Regions from separate parts of the Salinicoccus bachuensis genome, predicted to be linked through region 2. Evidence: riboswitches for the same ligand, from Rfam matches in the RefSeq annotation. Region 2 holds a riboswitch; each other region holds the start of a gene.

Region 1 (4,701 bases), 210 kb from region 2:
CTTCTGCATCATAGACCGGCTTGCCGTGCTCACGGGAAAGCAGTTTGACCAGGTCTTCCTGGTTGTCCTTTATCTTCTGAATCCCCTTCTGCATGCGTTCGATGCGGTCCTTCATCTCCGTGTGCTTCCAGGATTTGAACGCCTCATCTGCAGAATCGATCGCTTTTTGTGCCTCTTCTACTGTATTTTGCGGCCAATAGCCCGCTGTTTCATCCGGTTTCGCCGGATTCTCACGTGGTTCGTGACTCTGTGCTTCGACTATTTCGCCGTTGATATATGCATTCACTGTCAGTGGTGTCGCGAGTTTAAGTGCCAATGTGACTGCCTCCTTATATTACTGATTATCCATTAATATCAATTCCCGGCAAGGCGGGGAGCAAAACATTCTGGACGAAGCCGGCCGGCATTGGCCAAGTCCGCATCCATTTCTATTTTATGGTATATTTATAGTATAAAAATGCTCTAGACTTACGCATCCTAATCGCAAAGGGGAATTGCCATGGACAGGATCAACCTGATTACGCTCGGTGTAAAACATATTTCGGACGCAGTCGATTTCTATCGTAAAATGGGGTTTGAGGCTTCCATCATGGGACACGAAGATGCGATCGAAATCGTATTCTTCAGGATGAAGGGGTCGAAGCTCGCCCTTTATCCACTGGAGAAGCTGGCGGGGGAGACAGGGCGCGAAGCAGTCGACACGGAAGGAAAGTTCAATGGCATTACACTTGCCTATAATGCAAAATCCGAAGCGGAAGTGGACCAGGTGCTGAAGCGGGCCGGAGAAATGGGTGGTGAGATCATCAGTCCCCCAGCTCCTACCGAGTGGGGCGGTTACAGCGGCTACTTCGCGGATCTTGATGGCTACTGCTGGGAAGTGGCATATGGCGCGGACTGGGAATTCGATGAGAATGACATGCTGATCATCTGATACGGAAAAAGGAACGCTCCATGATGGGGCGTTCCTTTTCATATCGTCCTATCTGTTTGACGGACTGTTGGCTGAAATCGTGAATGTCATCGTCGTGTGGCTTATCGCTTCCTGCACTTTCGTGAACGACGACTCCATGGCATTGAAGATATCTGCGGCTTCACCGTCGAGCCGTGTGGCGTAGTGGCTTGGGCTGACCGTGACACCCGCTTCCTTCGACAGGTCGATCTGCTCGTAGATGACGTCCATATAATTGGTCGTATTCATCGGATAGAGCGCGAACTTGCATCCTGCTTTCTGCTGGATGTCTGTTGACGCTGCTTCATTCATACGCTCTGATGACACATCCATATGCGTATCCCCGGAGGAGTCGCCCGGACAGCCGATGGAGAAGGTGCCGCTCATTTCCACATGTTTCCCCGTTTTTGCCGCCTGCAGATAGACCGCCTTCACCACATCGAAAACGTGCTCGATCCGTCCCCGCACACACGTCGAGACATCATCCGTGTCTTTCCATACTTTCGATGTGACGACCTGATCCAGTGCGCCGAGGATCACATCAGCGAAGTCGTCGCTCATCACACTCAGGTTGAACTGGCAACCTGCAATCCGTTCCGTTCCACATTCCTGTACCATACATCATGCCTCCAATGATTTTATTGAAAATGAAAAAGCTGCACTCCCGAGGGAATGCAGCGGATGTATGGAGTGGTGCGTACATACAAGGCTGCACTTCCCCACGCTGGTGTTATCCAGATCGGGTGGTAAGGGTCCGGTTTCTCCGTCTCAGCCTAAGGCGCCCCCAGTGCATCGGTATGCAGTTTTCATTACAATTTCCATGATAGCGGATGAAGGTGCGGCGTGTAAAGTGGGGGCTGTCCATTGCCTCCACAGTTAGGATGACTCAGCCCTAAGGCGTATATCCTAGTTTGGAAGCGGTTGAAGAGGCAGTGCTTTAGAGAAGAGCTGGTGCAGAATGGTAGAATATAGGGGTGAGATTGGAAAGGAGGGAGGCTATGGCCTACATCTCCCTTGTATTTCTGGATGTCATCCTGCCGATTCTGATTCTGCTTGGTGTCGGCGTCATACTCCAGAAGAAGTTTGAATTTCGTCTGAGGCCGATTGCGAACCTCGTGACGTACTGTTTTCTGCCGTCTGCCGTATTCCTGAATATTTATGAGGCGGACATCGACTTTGAACTGCTGGGACAACTCGCACTGTATCTGACGCTGTTCATCGCTTCGATGATTGTCGTCGGTGAAATATTCGTCCGTCTGCTCGGACTTCGCGGCGGGGAACGGACCGCTCTGAAAAACAGCGTGTCGCTGATGAACTCCGGCAACTATGGGCTGCCGGTCAGTCATCTTGTATTCAGCGCCAACCCGGTGGGCGTATCAGTGCAGATCATCGTGCTCGTCGTACAGAATCTGCTGACATTCACGTATGGCCTGTACAACCTGCGGTCGAATGCGAAGTCCATCGTGGAACTTTTCCGCGAACTGCTCAGGCTGCCGATCATCTATGCGCTTGTGGCCGCATTCATTCTGCAGGCATTCACCATCGAACTGCCGAGTTTCATCAGCGTGCCGGTCGAGCAGCTGGCCGGCGGGTTTGCCGCCCTCGCGCTGCTCCTGCTCGGCATGCAGCTCGCACAGATCGAAATCCGCTCGTTCCACAGGGTCATCGCGTGGAGTGCCCTCGGCCGACTGGTCATCGGGCCGGCCGTCGCCCTGGCACTCATATTCATCCTTGGCATCGACGGTGTCATCGCCCAGTCGCTGTTCATTGCGAGTGCGTTCCCGACATCGAGGAATACTGCGACGCTCGCGCTCGAATACGATGTGGAACCGGAACTCCATGCCCAGGTGGTCCTTTATTCCACAGTGCTCAGCAGCATCACCGTGACATTCGTCATCTACCTGTCCATGCAGCTGTTCTAGGAGGAGTGGGGTGGCTTAACTGTCACTGAGTGTTCGGGTGAGTGACAATTATACTCAAAAATCTTTTCCAACCGACTTGATTCAGACATGTATGCCGGGTTTCATACAAACGGATGTGAGGTATATGTATAGTAAATCATAGATAGTCATCAAAGGAGGAAATGATTTTGGATCTTAGAGACAAAGTTGCGATTGTAACAGGTGGCGGATCAGGCATCGGTCTGGCTACAGCGAAAGCGTTCCTGGACAAAGGCGCGAAAGTCATTGTGGCAGATTATAATGAAGAGTCTGGTAAGAAGGCAGAAGAGAGCCTCAAACAGTACGGGGATGTCCTTTTTGAGAAAGTGGACGTTTCCGTTGAAGAGGATGTTAAAAATGTCGTTGCTCTCGCGGTTGAAAAGTTTGGACGACTGGATGTCATGTTCAACAATGCCGGAATCGGTGTTCAGGGTGAGACGCACAAGCTTTCCTACGAAGACTACAACAAAGTAATCAAAGTCAATCAGGACAGCGTATTCTTCGGTTCAAAATACGCAATTCCTGAAATGCAGAAGGTTGGCGGCGGTGCAATCATCAATACAGCCTCCATCCTCGGCAGTGTCGGCGAGCCGACAGCATTCGCGTACAATGCGTCCAAAGGCGCTGTGAATCTGATGACGAAATCCGTCGCTTTACAATATGCCCAGGACAACATCCGGGTAAGTGCAGTTGCTCCCGGCTACGTCGAGTCCGGAATGGTGAACAGGGAAGCGTTGGGAGATTATTATGAAACTCTCGTCGGCAAGCACCCAATCGGCAGACTCGGTGAACCGGAAGAAATCGCGCACGCGGTCGTATTCCTGGCAGAAAATGAATTCACTACAGGCACGACACTTCTCGTGGACGGTGGCTATACAGCCCAGTAATGTAGTGGTTATGAGGCATCAGACTTCGGTCTGGTGCCTTTTTTTGTGTCTTCTTCAAGCATATTTATTCCGGCCTTCCTTTTTGATGTAAAAAGTAATATAATAGTTTGGCAATTAAATTATTAATATATTCTAAACATTTTTAATTTTAATGAATTTTCGCAATAACGTTGATTACTTCCGTTATATTTGTTAGGTTGATTCAGGATATCACCCGTGAGAGATACATAAATTTTAGTTTTTTTAAATAAACTTTAGGAGGCTTTTGATGAAAGAAAAAGCAAAATTGGATTCATTTATTTTCTGGCCGTCCATCGTTGTGCTGCTGTCACTGACCATACTGCTGGTCGTGTTCCAGTCTTCAGCAGAAACGATGCTCAACGGCATGCTTACGGCGATCAATACACGGATGGACTGGATCTTCCAGTTCATGACCTTCGGACTCTTCGTCCTGCTGCTGTGGATTGCCTTCGGCAAATACGGCAGGGTCAAACTTGGGGAAGGACCTCCCCAGTTCAACAACTTCAGCTACGGTGCCATGCTGTTCTGTGCGGGCATGGGAACGAGCATCATGTTCTGGTCGATCATCGAACCGATGTACTATTTCCAAGGCCCACCGTTCGGCTTTGAACCTGGCAGTGAGACTGCGGCCGAATGGGCTGTTGCATACGGTATGTTCCACTGGGGTATTTCCGCATGGTGCATCTATGCTTTCCCGACGATCGTCATTGCGTATTCATTCTTCAATAAGAAGAATAAATCCCTGAAGGTCAGCCAATCAGTAAAAGGTGCACTCGGCAAACATTCCGACGGCATCCTCGGCAAGATTATAGACATCCTTGTGATTTGGAGTCTTGTTGGTGGACTGGGTACATCACTCGGCCTCGGGGTGCCGATGGTTTCTGCCGGCATCGGTCATCTTCTC
Region 2 (4,701 bases):
TGAAAAAGAAAATTCTTATTGGCGTCCTGCTGTTCCTCGTCATTGCGCTTGTTGTCATCGGGGTATATATCTACAACCTGTTCAATTCATTCGAACAGGGCGTGAGCGATTCATTCGAAGCTACGGACCGTGACCGGTCTGAGCTCCGGCTGGGAGACATCGATCCGACGATGGACAGCTTCACGGTACTGATCCTCGGCATCGATGAAAGTGAATCCCGCAAGGAGGAGGGGGATCTCGATTCCCAGGACTTCCGGACGGATACGATGATCCTCGCGACATTCGACAAGGACGAGGATGAAGTGAAACTCGTCAGCATCCCGCGGGATACACTGACATACTTCCCTGAGGAGAACTACTTCGACAAGATTACGCACGCCCACCGTGAAGGTGGACCGGAAGCCTCCATGCGTGCCGTTGAATCCCTGCTGAACGTGCCGGTCGACCACTACGTCCGCGTCAACATGGCGGCCGTGGTGGATATGGTCGATGCGCTCGGCGGTGTGGAATTCGATGTGCCGTTCGATATGAACGAGCCGAACTCCATCGACCGTGGACGGATCGAACTTGAGGAAGGCGTGCAGGAACTGAATGGCGAGGAGGCGCTCGCGGTGGTGCGGAGCCGCCGGGTGGATACAGACCTCGGGCGCGGCCAGCGCCAGCTTGAGATGGTCGAGAAGATACTGTCGAAGGCGAAATCGACTGGTGCGCTGTCGAAAATCGACGACCTGATCGATGTCGTCGCAGACAATACGAAGCATGACATGACATCGAAGACGATCCGCAGCCTCGCCGCCTACTACTCCTTCAACGATGTCACATTCAACACGACCCAGGTCCGTGGTTCGGATTTCTGGTACCAGGGCAACGGCGCCTACTTCTACTGGGCGAACGAAGAGCATCTCTACCTGATCTCGCAGACGCTCCGGGAGGTGCTGGAAATCGAGGAGCCGGAACCTTACGACCTGATCAACATCCGGCTGTCCGATCATATTACACCTTACCAGTACGTCAGCGACTACTACCTGAATGAATTCGAGCCGGAGACGGAGCCGTACTTCACACAGGAAGGCTACGAAAGCGACCTCGGCAACGGCTTCAATATGAGCGGGGACGACAACCCTGAAGAGAGCATCGAAGGTGAAGAGAACCTTGATGAGAATTCCGAGGAAGCAAGCGGTGAAGAAGCGACTGGAGAGGAAGCAACCGGTGAGCAGCCGACCCAGGAGGAAGGGACGGGCGAAAATCCTGGGGCGCCGACGACCGAAGAGGACAACTACTGGCCGCCGGAAGACGGCAACGGTTCTGAGGACATACAGGAAGACAGCACGGAACAGTTCAACTATGAAGAGAACACTGAGGAATACTACGAGGAAAGCACCGAAGAATATTACGATAATGGAACTGGAAGCGAGGACTTTGATCGATCTCAAAATGAAGTTTAGGAGCGGATTGTGATGAGGAAGACGTATGACAAGGAGACGAACATCAATGAGATGTTCGACTTTCTGGAGAGTCAGATCAAGCACAGCGGTGAAGCGAAAATCGAGGATACGTATTTCTACCAGAGCCACGAGCACAAGGAGATGTACCAGTCGATCCGGGGCTACTTCAGCGAATCGCTGAAGAATCCGGAAGTCGATGCGGCGTGCTACATCATCGCCCTGCCGGACATCTACAAGCGGATCAACATATTCGAACTCATCTTCCCGATGGACTGGGTCAAGGAGGACGGACGGCTGTCGGAACCGTTCAAGCAGCTCAGACCCCACATCCAGTACCTGGCCCTGGCTGCCGCCGAGGCGAGCGGCATCAAGTTCAATACGAAGCCTGCCCTCTCTCTCGGACTCGAGTACTGGAACCTCGAGCAGATGAAGATATTCTGGCAGTTCACCGCCATCCGGCGCAAGAATGCAATGTAAGGAGGATTCCATGGAAATCAAAGTGGCTGAAAACAACATCATGTACAACCAGTGCCTTGAAATCAGAAAGCGCGTCTTCGTCGAGGAACAGAACGTCCCAATGGACCGTGAAGTGGATGAATACGAAGACGCGGCGACACATATTCTGCTGATCGACGACGAACCGATCGGTACGGTAAGGTACCGGCCGGTCGACGACGACATGATCAAAGTCGAACGCATGGCCGTGCTGCCCGAGGAACGTGGCAGGAAGCTCGGGCTCAAGCTGATGGAATTCGTCCACCAGCATGCCCGGGACAATGGCTACACCCGCGCCAAGCTCGGTGCGCAGGTGCATGCGATCGACTTCTACAAGAAGCTCGGTTACGCCGTCTCCTCCGATGAATTCGAGGATGCGGGCATCCCGCACGTCTATATGGAGAAGGACCTGTAGACTTGATATGCACCCGAAGGCACCGCTGCCCTCGGGTGTTTTTTATTATGTACTTGGAGTGGAAATGTGTACATGGTACAATGGGTATGCAAAATGAATAGAATGAACATAGGGGAGCCAACATGGCTGAGAAGGTGATACCTGACCCTTGGACCTGATCTGGATAATACCAGCGTAGGGAATGTGCAGTGGATATGCGGGATGCGTATACCTAAGCTGCAGCTCTTTGACGCCTCCAGATAAGGAAGGTGTTTTTTTATACCCATTTTACGGAGAATGCGGTATGGGACACCGCCATTTCGAGAGGAGTTTTCCATTTATGAAGAAGATATTATTGCCACTCATACTCGTCCTGCTGCTCGCCGCATGCGGCGGAAATGGAGGGGAGGAGCCGGCCGATACGGAATCACTGACGGAAGTGACCTTCGTACTGGACTGGACACCGAATACGAACCATACCGGCATCTACGCCGCACAGGCGGAAGGCTACTACGAGGAACAGGGCCTCGATGTCGAGATCGTCCTGCCGGGTGAAGCCGGTGCGGAACAGACTGTTGCGACGGGCAATGGGGATTTCGGTATCAGTGCCCAGGAGAACGTCACCCAGGCACGCCTGCAGGACGTATCGATCGTCTCGCTCGCTGCCATCATACAGGATAATACGTCCGTACTCGCCTCCCCCGAAGAATACGGCCTCGAGACGCCGTCGGATCTCGAGGGGCACACGTATGGCGGATACGGTTCGCCGATTGAGGAGGAGACCATCGCCTCCATCATGCAGGCGGATGGTGCGGATATTGAAAACGTCGACATCATCAACATCGGCGATACGGACTTCTTCACCGCCGTACAGCGTGATGTCGACTTTGCATGGATCTACTACGGCTGGACGGGTGTGGAAGCTGAACTGCGCGACTTCCCGCTCAACACGATTGACTTCACCGAGTATTCCGATGCGCTCAACTTCTACACACCTGTACTGATCACGAATGAAGAGATGCTGGAAAACGATTCGGAAACCGTCGAAGCGTTCACCCGGGCGACGGCGGAAGGCTACCAGTTTGCGATGGATCAGCCCGAGGCGGCAGCGGAGCACCTGCTGGCTGCAGAACCGGACCTTGACGCGGAACTCGTCATGGCCAGCCAGGAATGGCTGACGGATGTCTATCAGGGCGATGCGCCCTACTGGGGCCATCAGGAGCACGATGTCTGGGAGAACTATATGAGCTGGATGCATGAGAACGGCCTGATTGAATCCGAACTCGACGTCGACCAGGCATTCACGAATGAATTTCTGCCCGGTGAAGAGTGAATTGGAGGAATAGCGAATGCGACGAATCTCATCCTGGAGCGTAATCCCACCGCTCCTTGCGATACTCGCCATACTGGTGATCTGGCAGCTGGCTACAACACTTTTTAACATCCGTGACTGGATTCTGCCGAGCCCGGTCCAGATCATCCAGGAAGGCATGGAAATCTACCCGCGCCTATGGGCGCACAGCCTGTCCACCATACAGATTGCGCTCGGCGGATTCGCCATCGGTGTGAGCGTGGGACTGGCACTGGCCATACTGCTCCACCTGATGCCGAGGGCCAAGCAGAGCATCTACCCGCTGATGATCCTCTCGCAGAACGTGCCGATCATCGCCCTCGCTCCACTGCTCGTGCTGTGGTTCGGCTTCGGCACCCTGCCGAAGATACTGATCATCACGCTCGTCTGCTTCTTCCCGGTCGCAGTGTCACTGATCGACGGGTTCAGGCAGACCAATCCGACGCTGCTCAATTATATGCAGATGATCGGGGCATCACGCCGGCAGATCTTCTTCAAGCTGGAGTGGCCGAGCGCCCTGCCCTACTTTTTTTCAGGGCTCAAGATTTCAGCGACATACAGTGTGATGGGTGCCGTCATCGCGGAATGGCTCGGTGCCCAGGAGGGGCTCGGCGTCTTCATGACCGTCGCCTCCTCCGCATTCCGGACAGACCAGGTGTTCGTCGCCATATTCGTCATCATGGCGATCAGCCTGATCCTGTTCGGCTTCATCATGCTGCTTGAAAAATGGCTCGTGCCATGGGATACGGACAGGAAAGGAGCGGATGACGATGACGAATAAGCTCGAGGTCAGAAACCTCACGCATAAGTTCAATGGCGGGAATGATGTCCATGTGCTGGATGGCCTGTCCCTTGATGTCGCCGACGGTGAATTCGTCACCCTGCTCGGCCCTTCGGGCAGCGGCAAGAGTACGATCTTCAACCTGATCGGTGGCCTGTATGAGCCGGAGGACGGTGACATCTTCATCGATGGCGCACGGGTCAACGGCACCCGCGGCAACATCAGCTATCTGCCC
Region 3 (4,701 bases), 100 kb from region 2:
TAAGGAGTGCGGCACAGAAATTCGGCGTACACTACAGCAGACCCGGCAACGGCGTCAGCCACCCTGTGCATATGCAGGAACTGTCGATACCTGGCAAGACGCTGCTTGGCTCGGACAGCCATACATGCGCGAATGGGTGCATGGGAATGCTCGCGATGGGGGCCGGCGGCATCGATGTGACGATGGCCATGGCTGGGGAACCGTACTACGTGGAAATGCCCCGCATCATGGGTGTGAAACTGACAGGGAAGCTGCCGGACTGGGTCAGTGCGAAGGATGTCATTCTTGAGATGCTGCGCCGCCACACTGTGAATGGAGGCGTCGGCAGAATCATCGAGTATTACGGCCCTGGACTCGATGACCTTTCTGCAATGGACCGGCACGTCATCGCCAACATGGGTGCTGAACTCGGCGCAACGACATCGGTTTTTCCATCAGATGAGGAAGTGAAACGCTTCATGGAGACACAGGGACGCGCCGATGAGTGGGTCGAACTGAAGGCTGACGAAGGGGCAGAGTATGACGACCATGATGAAATCAACCTCTCGGAACTGGTGCCGCTGATTGCGAAGCCGACCAGCCCGGACAACGTGGTCTCTGTCGAGGAGATTGCAGGGCAGGAAATCTACCAGTCATACATCGGCTCTTCCGCAAACCCGGGGTATCGGGACTTTGCGGTCGCAGCAGAAATCGTCAAAGATAAACAGATTGCCAACGGCATTTCATTCGACATCAATCCGACATCACGCCTACTGCTCCAACAGCTGGTGGAGAATAAACATATCGCCAGTCTGCTTTCCTCAGGTGCACGGCTGCACCAGGCAGGATGCAACGGCTGTATCGGTATGGGACAGGCACCGGCGACAGACCAGAACAGTCTACGGACGACCCCGAGGAACTTCCCGGGACGATCCGGAACGAAGGAGGACAAGGTTTTCCTCTGCAGTCCGGAAATTGCAGCCGCTTCGGCGCTGACCGGTGTCATCACCGACCCGCGGACACTCGATATGGACTACCCAGAAATACCAGAAGCCGCAGCCATCAAAACGAATGAAATGCTCGAAGCCCCTCCGGAAGACACCAGCAACATCGAAATCACGAAGGGACCGAACGTGTCGACCATCCCGGATTTCGATCCAATCGAGGACAACTTCGACATGCCTGTGCTGCTCAAGATGGATGACAATATCTCGACGGATGAAATACTCGCCGGCGGATCAAGGGTACTGCCATTCCGCAGCAACATTCCAAAAATCAGCACATTCGTATTTGAAGGCATCGATGAGACCTATACGGAAAGGGCAGAGGAGAAGCTGGAAGAAGGCGGACACATGATTGTGGCCGGCAACAACTATGGCCAGGGTTCGAGCCGTGAGCACGCGGCACTTGCGCCCAGGTATCTCGGCCTGAAAGTGGTGCTGGTCAAAGACTTCGCCAGGATCCACCTGCAGAACTTGATCAACTTCGGTATTCTGCCGTTGACCTTCGCTGACCGAGAAGACCATAAGAAGATCGATGAGGGGGATGTCATCGAGTTCAGGAATGTCCATCAGGCCATCCGGGACGGAAACACATTCACCGTCCGGCTGAAGGACTCCGGTGAAGAGATTACGGTCAAGCACAGCATGACCAGCCGGCATCTTGATATCATGCTGGCCGGAGGCATCATCAACTGGGCGAAACAGCGACAATAATTTGGGAGAACAAAGGCTCTTTTATAGAGCCTTTTTATTTTGAGTCTACACTTCTGATATAATTCATGTATATGAAAGTGAGGGATACATAATGAAGAAAGTGATAATGGATGTCGACACGGGCGTCGATGATGCGCTGGCCATCCTGTATGCGCTGGAGAGCAGGCAGCTTGATGTACTGGGCATTACGACGGTGAACGGCAATGTGCCGCTTGAAATGGTAAACGTGAATACACTGAAGATACTGTCTCTGGCGGGCAGAGAAGAGATTCCCGTGCAACCGGGTGCGGATCGGCCGCTGCTGAGGGAATCGGAGCACGTCCACCATATCCATGGAGATGATGGCATCGGCAACGCACTGGACGGCTTCGAACATAACAACCAATGCGAGGCACAGTTTGCTGCGGACTTCATCATTGAACAGGCGAAAAATCATCCGGGAGAAATCACGCTGATCGCCGTCGGCCCCTTGACCAACCTGGCATTGGCATTCAGGAAGGAACCGAACCTCTCCAAATGGCTCAGTGAAGTGGTCATCATGGGCGGACTGGTGTCTGAAGCAGGCAGAGGGAACAAGCTGCCGAACTCGGAGTTCAATATCTTCACAGATGCCGAGGCGGCACGGATCGTCTTCCACAGTGGAGCGGAGACCACACTTGTGAGCCTTGATGTGACGAAACAAACACTGCTTTCAAGTTATGATGTCGAAGTGCTTGAAGGCAGGAAGTACCACGACTTCGTCAGGCAGTCGACGGAAGTCTACCGCGCCTTCAGCAAGGAGAGGTTCAACCTAGACGGCTGTGCACTGCACGACCCGCTTACGGTCGGGTACGTCCTGAACCGTGACTTCCTGAAGACGGAGAAGCACTATGTCGATGTGGAGACAATCAGCCCGCTCGGCTATGGCCAGACCATCTGCGACTTTGGCGGTCTTTTGGGCAAGGAACCCAACGTCACTATATGCACCGATGTGGACGGAGAAGCGTTCGTTGCGCATTTCCTGGAGACGCTTGGCAAGGAAGGGTGATCTGCCTGTTAGGGGTGGTTCAAAATTAGAATCTTGAAAAGCACCCTATCTCTCATTGTACGACTGGTTTATCGGATCATGATTGTATTTTGTAACGAAATAATTTAGAATGATAAATATAGGGCAATGATTCAAATTCACTTGCCGCAAAGATCCACCAACTGAATAAAACCGAAATCACTGGAAGAGCCTTTGTGAAAGGCTGAGATCAAAGTATCGACTTTGGAATTCCTTGAACCTGATCCAGTTCATACTGGCGTAGGAAAGTGACGTTACTTAAAAATATCTGCGTTATTTTTCTACATGAAAAATAACGCTTTTTTATTTGGGGTGTAAATATCTTTATCGCAATTACACATGACAAAGTACTGACCAGTGAAGATATTGAGCATTTTATGAACATTGAGCCTGTCGTTGACCGGTTGCTTTTGAGGACACGTATGAATTCAGTTGGGCTGATATTCTTCCTCAATATGCTGGTGAATAAGGGGTTCCCGAAGGATAAACTGATCATCCATAGCAACATCCGGGTGTTGGAAGCGCTTCGGTTGAAAGCCATTCACTTCAAAGAAGGGGATCCGATGGCATATGCCTATAAAGCGAGGCATCCAGAGATATCTGTCAGCATGTCGACACATTCCATGAAAAGCATCAGTGAGGCCAGGGAGAATGGTCTGGATCATGTCTTCTTTGGTCACGTTTTTGAAAGCGCTTCTAAAAAGGGAGTGCGACCGAGATCTTTGGATGAAATGGAGCGGGCTGTAGATATGGACATTCCGGTCATGGCTATCGGTGGAATTGGTCAGCACACGATAGGCGATTTGCCCGATGGGTTCAGCGGCATATGTGCCATTTCATTATTTATGGATCACAATCTTGAAGAAATCAGAGCAGTAAGAAGGGCGTGGTATGAGAATGTATGATGTTGCAGTTGTAGGATCTGGTGTCATTGGCATGTCCATAGCAAAAGCACTTGATGAATACGGCTTGAAAATAGCGGTAATAGACCGTGATGAGCCGGGTAAGCATGCTTCATATAAAGCCGGTGGCATGCTCGGTGCCCAGAATGAATTCAATGAAGACGGGGCTCTTTTCAGAATGGCCCTTGCATCGAGAAGCAGATTTGAGGCTCTGAGTCGGACATTCCTGGAAGAACATGATCTGGATATCGAATTCAGACAGGGGGGACTGATCAAGATGGCGGCAGATGAGGATGATATTCCTGATCTCGAATCCCAGTATCAATTTCTCAACAGCCATGATCCGCGGGTCCAGAAATTGAGCGAGCCGGCACTCGATAATTTGACACAGGGGTCGGTCGTATATCGCAATCTATCCATCCATATTCCAAATGATGGACAGATTAATGCATGGAAATATACCAGGGCACTGCTTACCTCAGTCATCACAAAAGGAATCGACCGTTTCTGCAGGACTGAAGTCCATCAGATATCGAAAAGATTCGATTCCTACATGCTGAAGACTTCAGCCGGTGATATCCATGCAGATAAAGTGATAGTTGCCGGAGGCGCATGGAGTGGGAAGTTGCTGGAAACTTATGATATATCACCCATGATTTCAGGTGTAAAAGGAGAGGTGCTGCTTGTTGAACATGAGGGTCTGAATATCGACCAGACAGTATTCATGACCAATGGATGCTACATCGTCCCCAAAAATAAAAATCGATTTCTGATCGGAGCGACAAGCTACTTCAATGATTTTTCAGTGGGCGTATCGGATGTCGGGACAGAATGGTTGAAAACTCAGGCCACAGCGACCATACCGGTACTTGCTGAAAGCCGCCTGCTGAAGAAATGGTCTGGTGTACGTCCATATACGGTTCGCGAACAACCAATCATGGACGAACTGAACAATGGACTCTTTGTCATCACCGGACACTATCGAAATGGCATTCTGCTATCACCACTCATTGGAGATCTCGTTGCGGACTGGGTCATCAAAAATCAGAGGCCCGAACTA
Region 4 (4,701 bases), 450 kb from region 2:
CTTCGCCGTAGAGGATCATATACAGGCTTGAAATGAAGCCGAAAAACAGGATGATACCTGTCAGGAGTGCGATATAGACGTACTTCACACCGCTCAATATGAAAAGCAGAATGAACATGATGACCGACAGATGGAAAAGGTGGTTTGGGTCATGGATGAGGATGACGGTCAGAAACAGCCCGACGGCCACAAGGATTTTGACGAGGGGATTGACCCGGTCGGCGAATGTGCTGTAGCGCTTCACCGCTTCAGGCATGTCCATCCCCCCGTTCGACAAGGCGTCCGTCTTCAATCAGCAGGCGTCTCGATGGATAGCGCTTCATGATCTCCGCATCATGGGTGATCATGATGACGCTCGTCCCCCGCTTCACCATGTCGTGAATCATCGTGAGCAGGCCGAAGGCATGACGCTGGTCAAGACCGAATGTCGGTTCATCGAATATGATGACTTCCGGCACCCCGCCTGCCGCCGTCGCGACACTCAGACGCCGCTTCTGCCCGGTGGATATTTCCAGCGGATGCAGATGAGACACATGTCCGAGTCCGAAGCGTTCGAGCAGTGCATCCGTCTCCCGGCGTGCCGTCCTGTCATCATGGTGCATCTCCAGATTGATGAACACTTCGTCGAACACACGGTTCGTAATGAACTGCAGCTCCGGATTCTGGAAGACCGGATAGACTCTGCCCTCGAGATGCCGCGTCCTGCCGACCCGGCTGCCCCCAAAAAATACCTTGCCTCCTGAGGGAATGAGTTTCATCAATGCGAGCAGCAGGCTCGATTTTCCCGTGCCATTGTCCCCTTCGAGTGTAATCCATTCACCCTTTCCGATCCTCAGATCATCTATCGTCAAAAGACGCCTGCCCCCTCTTCTGATGGAGAGGTCCCTTGCTTCCATCAGTGTACCGGACCCCGGTGCAATTTTCGGGAGGACAGGGGCGTCCTGCCACGAACATGGATGCCACACGCCGTATTGGTCGAGCAGCCGGCGATGCTCGTCCAGCATTTTTCCGGGTGTGGCGGAACACACGATTACACCGTCATCATTCATCAGTATCACCCGGTCGACCGTGTGCCATAGTTCTTCGACACGATGTTCGACGATGACGACGGTCAGATCATTCCACATCGCCCTCACGGTATCCCAGAGATGAGCCGCCGATTTGCTGTCCAGCATGCTTGTCGGCTCATCCAAAAACAGCGTGTCTGCCTGCTGGAGCAATGCCGAGGCGATGGCGAGCTTCTGCTTCATGCCTCCTGACAGCGTCTGGATGGCGCTCTCCGGGGCCACATCAAGCCCGACCATGCTGAGCGCTTCCGTGAACAGGGGTTCCATCTCCTCCTCAGCCACCTGCCTGTTCTCGAGGACAAAGGCGAGCTCTTCGGCGACTGTCGGCATCGTGAACTGGGAATCCGGATCCTGGAAGACGTATGCACAGGACGCGGGCATTTTGAGCCGATCCGCCTTCATCGGTATGGTGATCGTATCCGGTATGAGGCCCCCGAGCACATTGAGCAGGGTGCTCTTGCCCGAGCCGCTCGGCCCGACGATGAGCACCTTTTCACCCTCCCCTATTTTCAGGTCGAGATCGGTGAAGAGAGGCGATTCTGATTCCGGGAACCGCAGACGCAATTTTTCCACTTCGATGCACATGATCAAAGCCCTTCTTCAGCAGCATGGCCATTGCCGACGAGTTTCAGCACACCGGTCTCCTTCAGCGCACGGTACAATAGGTGCGCCAGCCAGCCGGCAATGAGTGCACCACTCAGCACCCTGAAACCGAACATCAACAGCAGATTCCATGTCGCCAGCTGGCCGAGGTAGCCGTAGTACCAGTCGAGTGGGAACGTCGCGAGCGCAGCTGAGATGCCGGCGATGACCGCCACCATCAGGGATGTGCTTTTGTACTTCACGATGGCGAATACGATTTCGCATGCAAGCCCCTGGATGAGTCCGTACACGATCAGCATGACATCGAACTGCAGCATGACGATCGTTTCACCGGATGCCGCTGCAAATTCCGCAATCAGTGCCACGCCGGGTTTCCTTATGATGAGATAGGCGACCACCGCTGCGATGAACCACATGCCGTACAGCAGCTGATTGAGGTGCAGTCCGAGCGGTTCGAGCGCCGTATAGACCCCACCCCATATCGAATAGATGAACGAGAATACCAGGGCGACGACGACCGTGATCAACACATCGGTCAGGGTCAGCCCTTTTCTTTTTGCCATGTTACCAACCTCCATAAATTATTTTCCAAATAAAAAAACACACCACTAGCGGAGTGGTGTGCATATTATATGTAAAATATGCCACTTCCCTACGCTAGTATGATCTAGATCAGGTGATAAGGGTAATTCTCAGTCCTTGCGGACACCCCTAGTGGTGGTTATTTATTCGGTTGGTTCCATGATAGTACACTTTCCGAATTTTGTGAAGTCATTTATTGTCGGCGACCATCTGGTAGTAGCGGCCGCGCTGTCTGATGAGCTCCTCTTCAGAACCGCTTTCGACCAGTTCACCGAGCTCCATGACGAAGATCCGGTCCACGGCCTTTATCGTATTCAGCCTGTGGGCGATGATGATGCTCGTCCGATCCTTCATCAGCCGCTCGAGCGCCTCCTGGATTTTGAGCTCCGTCACCGTATCGATGCTGCTCGTCGCTTCGTCCAGGAGCAGTATGGCCGGATCCGTGATCAGGGCCCTGGCAATCGATATCAGCTGCTTCTGTCCCTGGGAGATGAATCCTTCATCTGCTTCCAGCACGGTATCATAGCCCTCCTCGAGTGCAACGATGAATTCGTGTGCGTTGGCAAGTTTCGCCGCCTCCACCACTTCCTCATCCGTCGCATCGAGCTTGCCGTAGCGGATGTTTTCCCTGATCGTCGATTCGAACAGGTAGGGATCCTGCAGCACGAAAGCCGTCTGCGAACGGACTGTCGAACGGCTGTAGTCGAGGATGTTCTGTCCATCAATCCTGACCGCTCCGGAATCCGTTTCATAGAATCTTGCCAGCAGCTGCATGACGGTCGTCTTGCCCGCACCGGTCGCGCCAATCAGGGCAACCGATTCGCCTGCATCTATCCTGAAGCTCAAGTTTCTGATGGTCGGGTTTTTCTGCGTCGGATCGTAGGAGAAGGAGACATCATCAAATTCAATCTCACCCTTTATGGTGCTGTCCACAATCGTCCCCTCGTCCTTTTCGGGCTCCGAATCGATGATGCCGAATACACGCTCTGCACCGGCGATGGCCGAAAGCACCTGATTGAACTGGTTGGAGAGGTCGGCAAGCGGCCGCGTGAACTGCCTGGCGTACTCTGCGAACACGACGATGGTGCCGATGGTGACGAGTCCGTCCGTATAGAAGACGAGCAGGCCGCCAGCGCCGGCCACGATGGTGAAGCTGACGTTGTTCAGCATGTTCATCACCTTCGGGATGAAGCCGGCATACAGGAATGCCCAGAACGTGATGTCCCTGAGATTGCCCGCCTTTTCATTGAAGTTGCGGATCGCCGTCTCCTCCTGGGAGAACACCTTGACGATCTCCTGGCCGGAGACCATCTCCTCGATATAGCCATTCAGCTCCCCGGTCGCCCGCTGCCGCTTCTTGTAGAGCGGTCCGGTACGCCTTGTGATGAAGCCTACAGCAAATATCAGCACCGGAATGATCAGCACGGTGAGGAGGGTGAGCAGCGGACTCAGGTACAACATGACACTGATCGTGCCGATTAGTGTGACGATGCTTGTCGTGAACTGGATGAATGATGTATTGAGCGTCTGTGAAATCGTCTCGATGTCATTGGTCATGCGGCTCATCAGCTCGCCGTGCTGCCGCTTGTCGTAGAAGGAGACCGGCAGCTTCTGCATATGTGAGAACAGCCGGCTTCTCAGCTTGTACACCGTCCGCTGGGACAGGCCCACCATGAAGAAGGCCGCGGTATACTGGGTCGATGACAGCAGGATATAGACGACAAGCAGGAAGAGCAGTATGGTGGACAGTCCGTCCATCTCCCCCGGTATGAAGTAGTTGTCCACGATGTAGCCGACGAGGAAAGGCCCTGTAATGCTCAGCAGGCTGGTCAGGGTCACAAGGAATATGATGCCATACAGGAGGGCCCGCTCTTCTGAGATGAACTGCCACATCCGTTTGAGGGTGCCGCCGATGTCATTGGCCCGCTGGTCCTCCTTATTTTTCCTGCGGCCGATCTCCTTCTTTTTGAGGACCGGTTCATGGCCGAAAGGCCGTCTGATAAAATCAATCATCCAATTGACCCCCTTCCGTTTGCGATTCGACGATGGAACGATAGAGCGCAGACTGCTCCATCAGCTCCTCATGGGAGCCGAGCGCACTGATCTCCCCATTATCAAGGAGCAGGATGCGGTCGGCCATCCTGGCCGTGATGACCTTCTGCGTGACGATGATGCGCGTTGTGTTCTCATCCTTGATGGATTCCCACAATGCCGATTCCGTACGGATGTCGAGCGCGGAGGTGCTGTCATCGAGGATGAGGATACCCGGTTTCCTGACAAGTGCACGTGCAATCGACAGGCGCTGCTTCTGCCCGCCGGAAAGCGTGACGCCCCGCTGTCCGACCCGCGTGTCATAGCGGTGGTCGAACGACTCGATCGAACGGTGGATCTGCGCCTTCTGTGTGGAGGTGAAAATCTCGGACTCTCCGGCTTCCAAATCCCCCCACAG

Evidence for each region. Region 2 has a riboswitch for thiamine pyrophosphate ahead of RQP18_RS03230 (ABC transporter substrate-binding protein). Riboswitches for the same ligand answer to the same signal wherever they lie in the genome.
Region 1: it holds a riboswitch for thiamine pyrophosphate, as region 2 does, so the genes downstream of both, RQP18_RS04150 (YkoF family thiamine/hydroxymethylpyrimidine-binding protein) here and RQP18_RS03230 (ABC transporter substrate-binding protein) in region 2, are expected to answer to the same signal.
Region 3: it holds a riboswitch for thiamine pyrophosphate, as region 2 does, so the genes downstream of both, RQP18_RS03680 (thiamine phosphate synthase) here and RQP18_RS03230 (ABC transporter substrate-binding protein) in region 2, are expected to answer to the same signal.
Region 4: it holds a riboswitch for thiamine pyrophosphate, as region 2 does, so the genes downstream of both, RQP18_RS05355 (ECF transporter S component) here and RQP18_RS03230 (ABC transporter substrate-binding protein) in region 2, are expected to answer to the same signal.

Annotation. Positions count from the first base shown of each region.
Region 1 covers NZ_CP138333.2:833,372-838,072, forward strand. Annotated here, with positions in the region: gene RQP18_RS04140 (aldehyde dehydrogenase family protein) at 1-316, opposite strand, end outside; gene RQP18_RS04145 (VOC family protein) at 500-931, shown strand; gene RQP18_RS04150 (YkoF family thiamine/hydroxymethylpyrimidine-binding protein) at 980-1,567, opposite strand; TPP riboswitch at 1,649-1,745, opposite strand; gene RQP18_RS04155 (AEC family transporter) at 1,948-2,871, shown strand; gene RQP18_RS04160 (SDR family NAD(P)-dependent oxidoreductase) at 3,033-3,776, shown strand; gene RQP18_RS04165 (BCCT family transporter) at 4,045-4,701, shown strand, end outside.
Region 2 covers NZ_CP138333.2:627,845-632,545, reverse strand. Annotated here, with positions in the region: gene RQP18_RS03245 (LCP family protein) at 1-1,445, shown strand, start outside; gene RQP18_RS03240 (DUF2538 family protein) at 1,458-1,922, shown strand; gene RQP18_RS03235 (GNAT family N-acetyltransferase) at 1,933-2,355, shown strand; TPP riboswitch at 2,456-2,553, shown strand; gene RQP18_RS03230 (ABC transporter substrate-binding protein) at 2,675-3,667, shown strand; gene RQP18_RS03225 (ABC transporter permease) at 3,684-4,466, shown strand; gene RQP18_RS03220 (ABC transporter ATP-binding protein) at 4,456-4,701, shown strand, end outside.
Region 3 covers NZ_CP138333.2:731,578-736,278, forward strand. Annotated here, with positions in the region: gene RQP18_RS03670 (aconitate hydratase) at 1-1,694, shown strand, start outside; gene RQP18_RS03675 (nucleoside hydrolase) at 1,786-2,721, shown strand; TPP riboswitch at 2,894-3,003, shown strand; gene RQP18_RS03680 (thiamine phosphate synthase) at 3,162-3,644, shown strand; gene RQP18_RS03685 (NAD(P)/FAD-dependent oxidoreductase) at 3,637-4,701, shown strand, end outside.
Region 4 covers NZ_CP138333.2:1,082,712-1,087,412, reverse strand. Annotated here, with positions in the region: gene RQP18_RS05365 (energy-coupling factor transporter transmembrane component T family protein) at 1-256, opposite strand, end outside; gene RQP18_RS05360 (ABC transporter ATP-binding protein) at 249-1,652, opposite strand; gene RQP18_RS05355 (ECF transporter S component) at 1,655-2,233, opposite strand; TPP riboswitch at 2,303-2,393, opposite strand; gene RQP18_RS05350 (ABC transporter ATP-binding protein) at 2,442-4,265, opposite strand; gene RQP18_RS05345 (ABC transporter ATP-binding protein) at 4,258-4,701, opposite strand, start outside.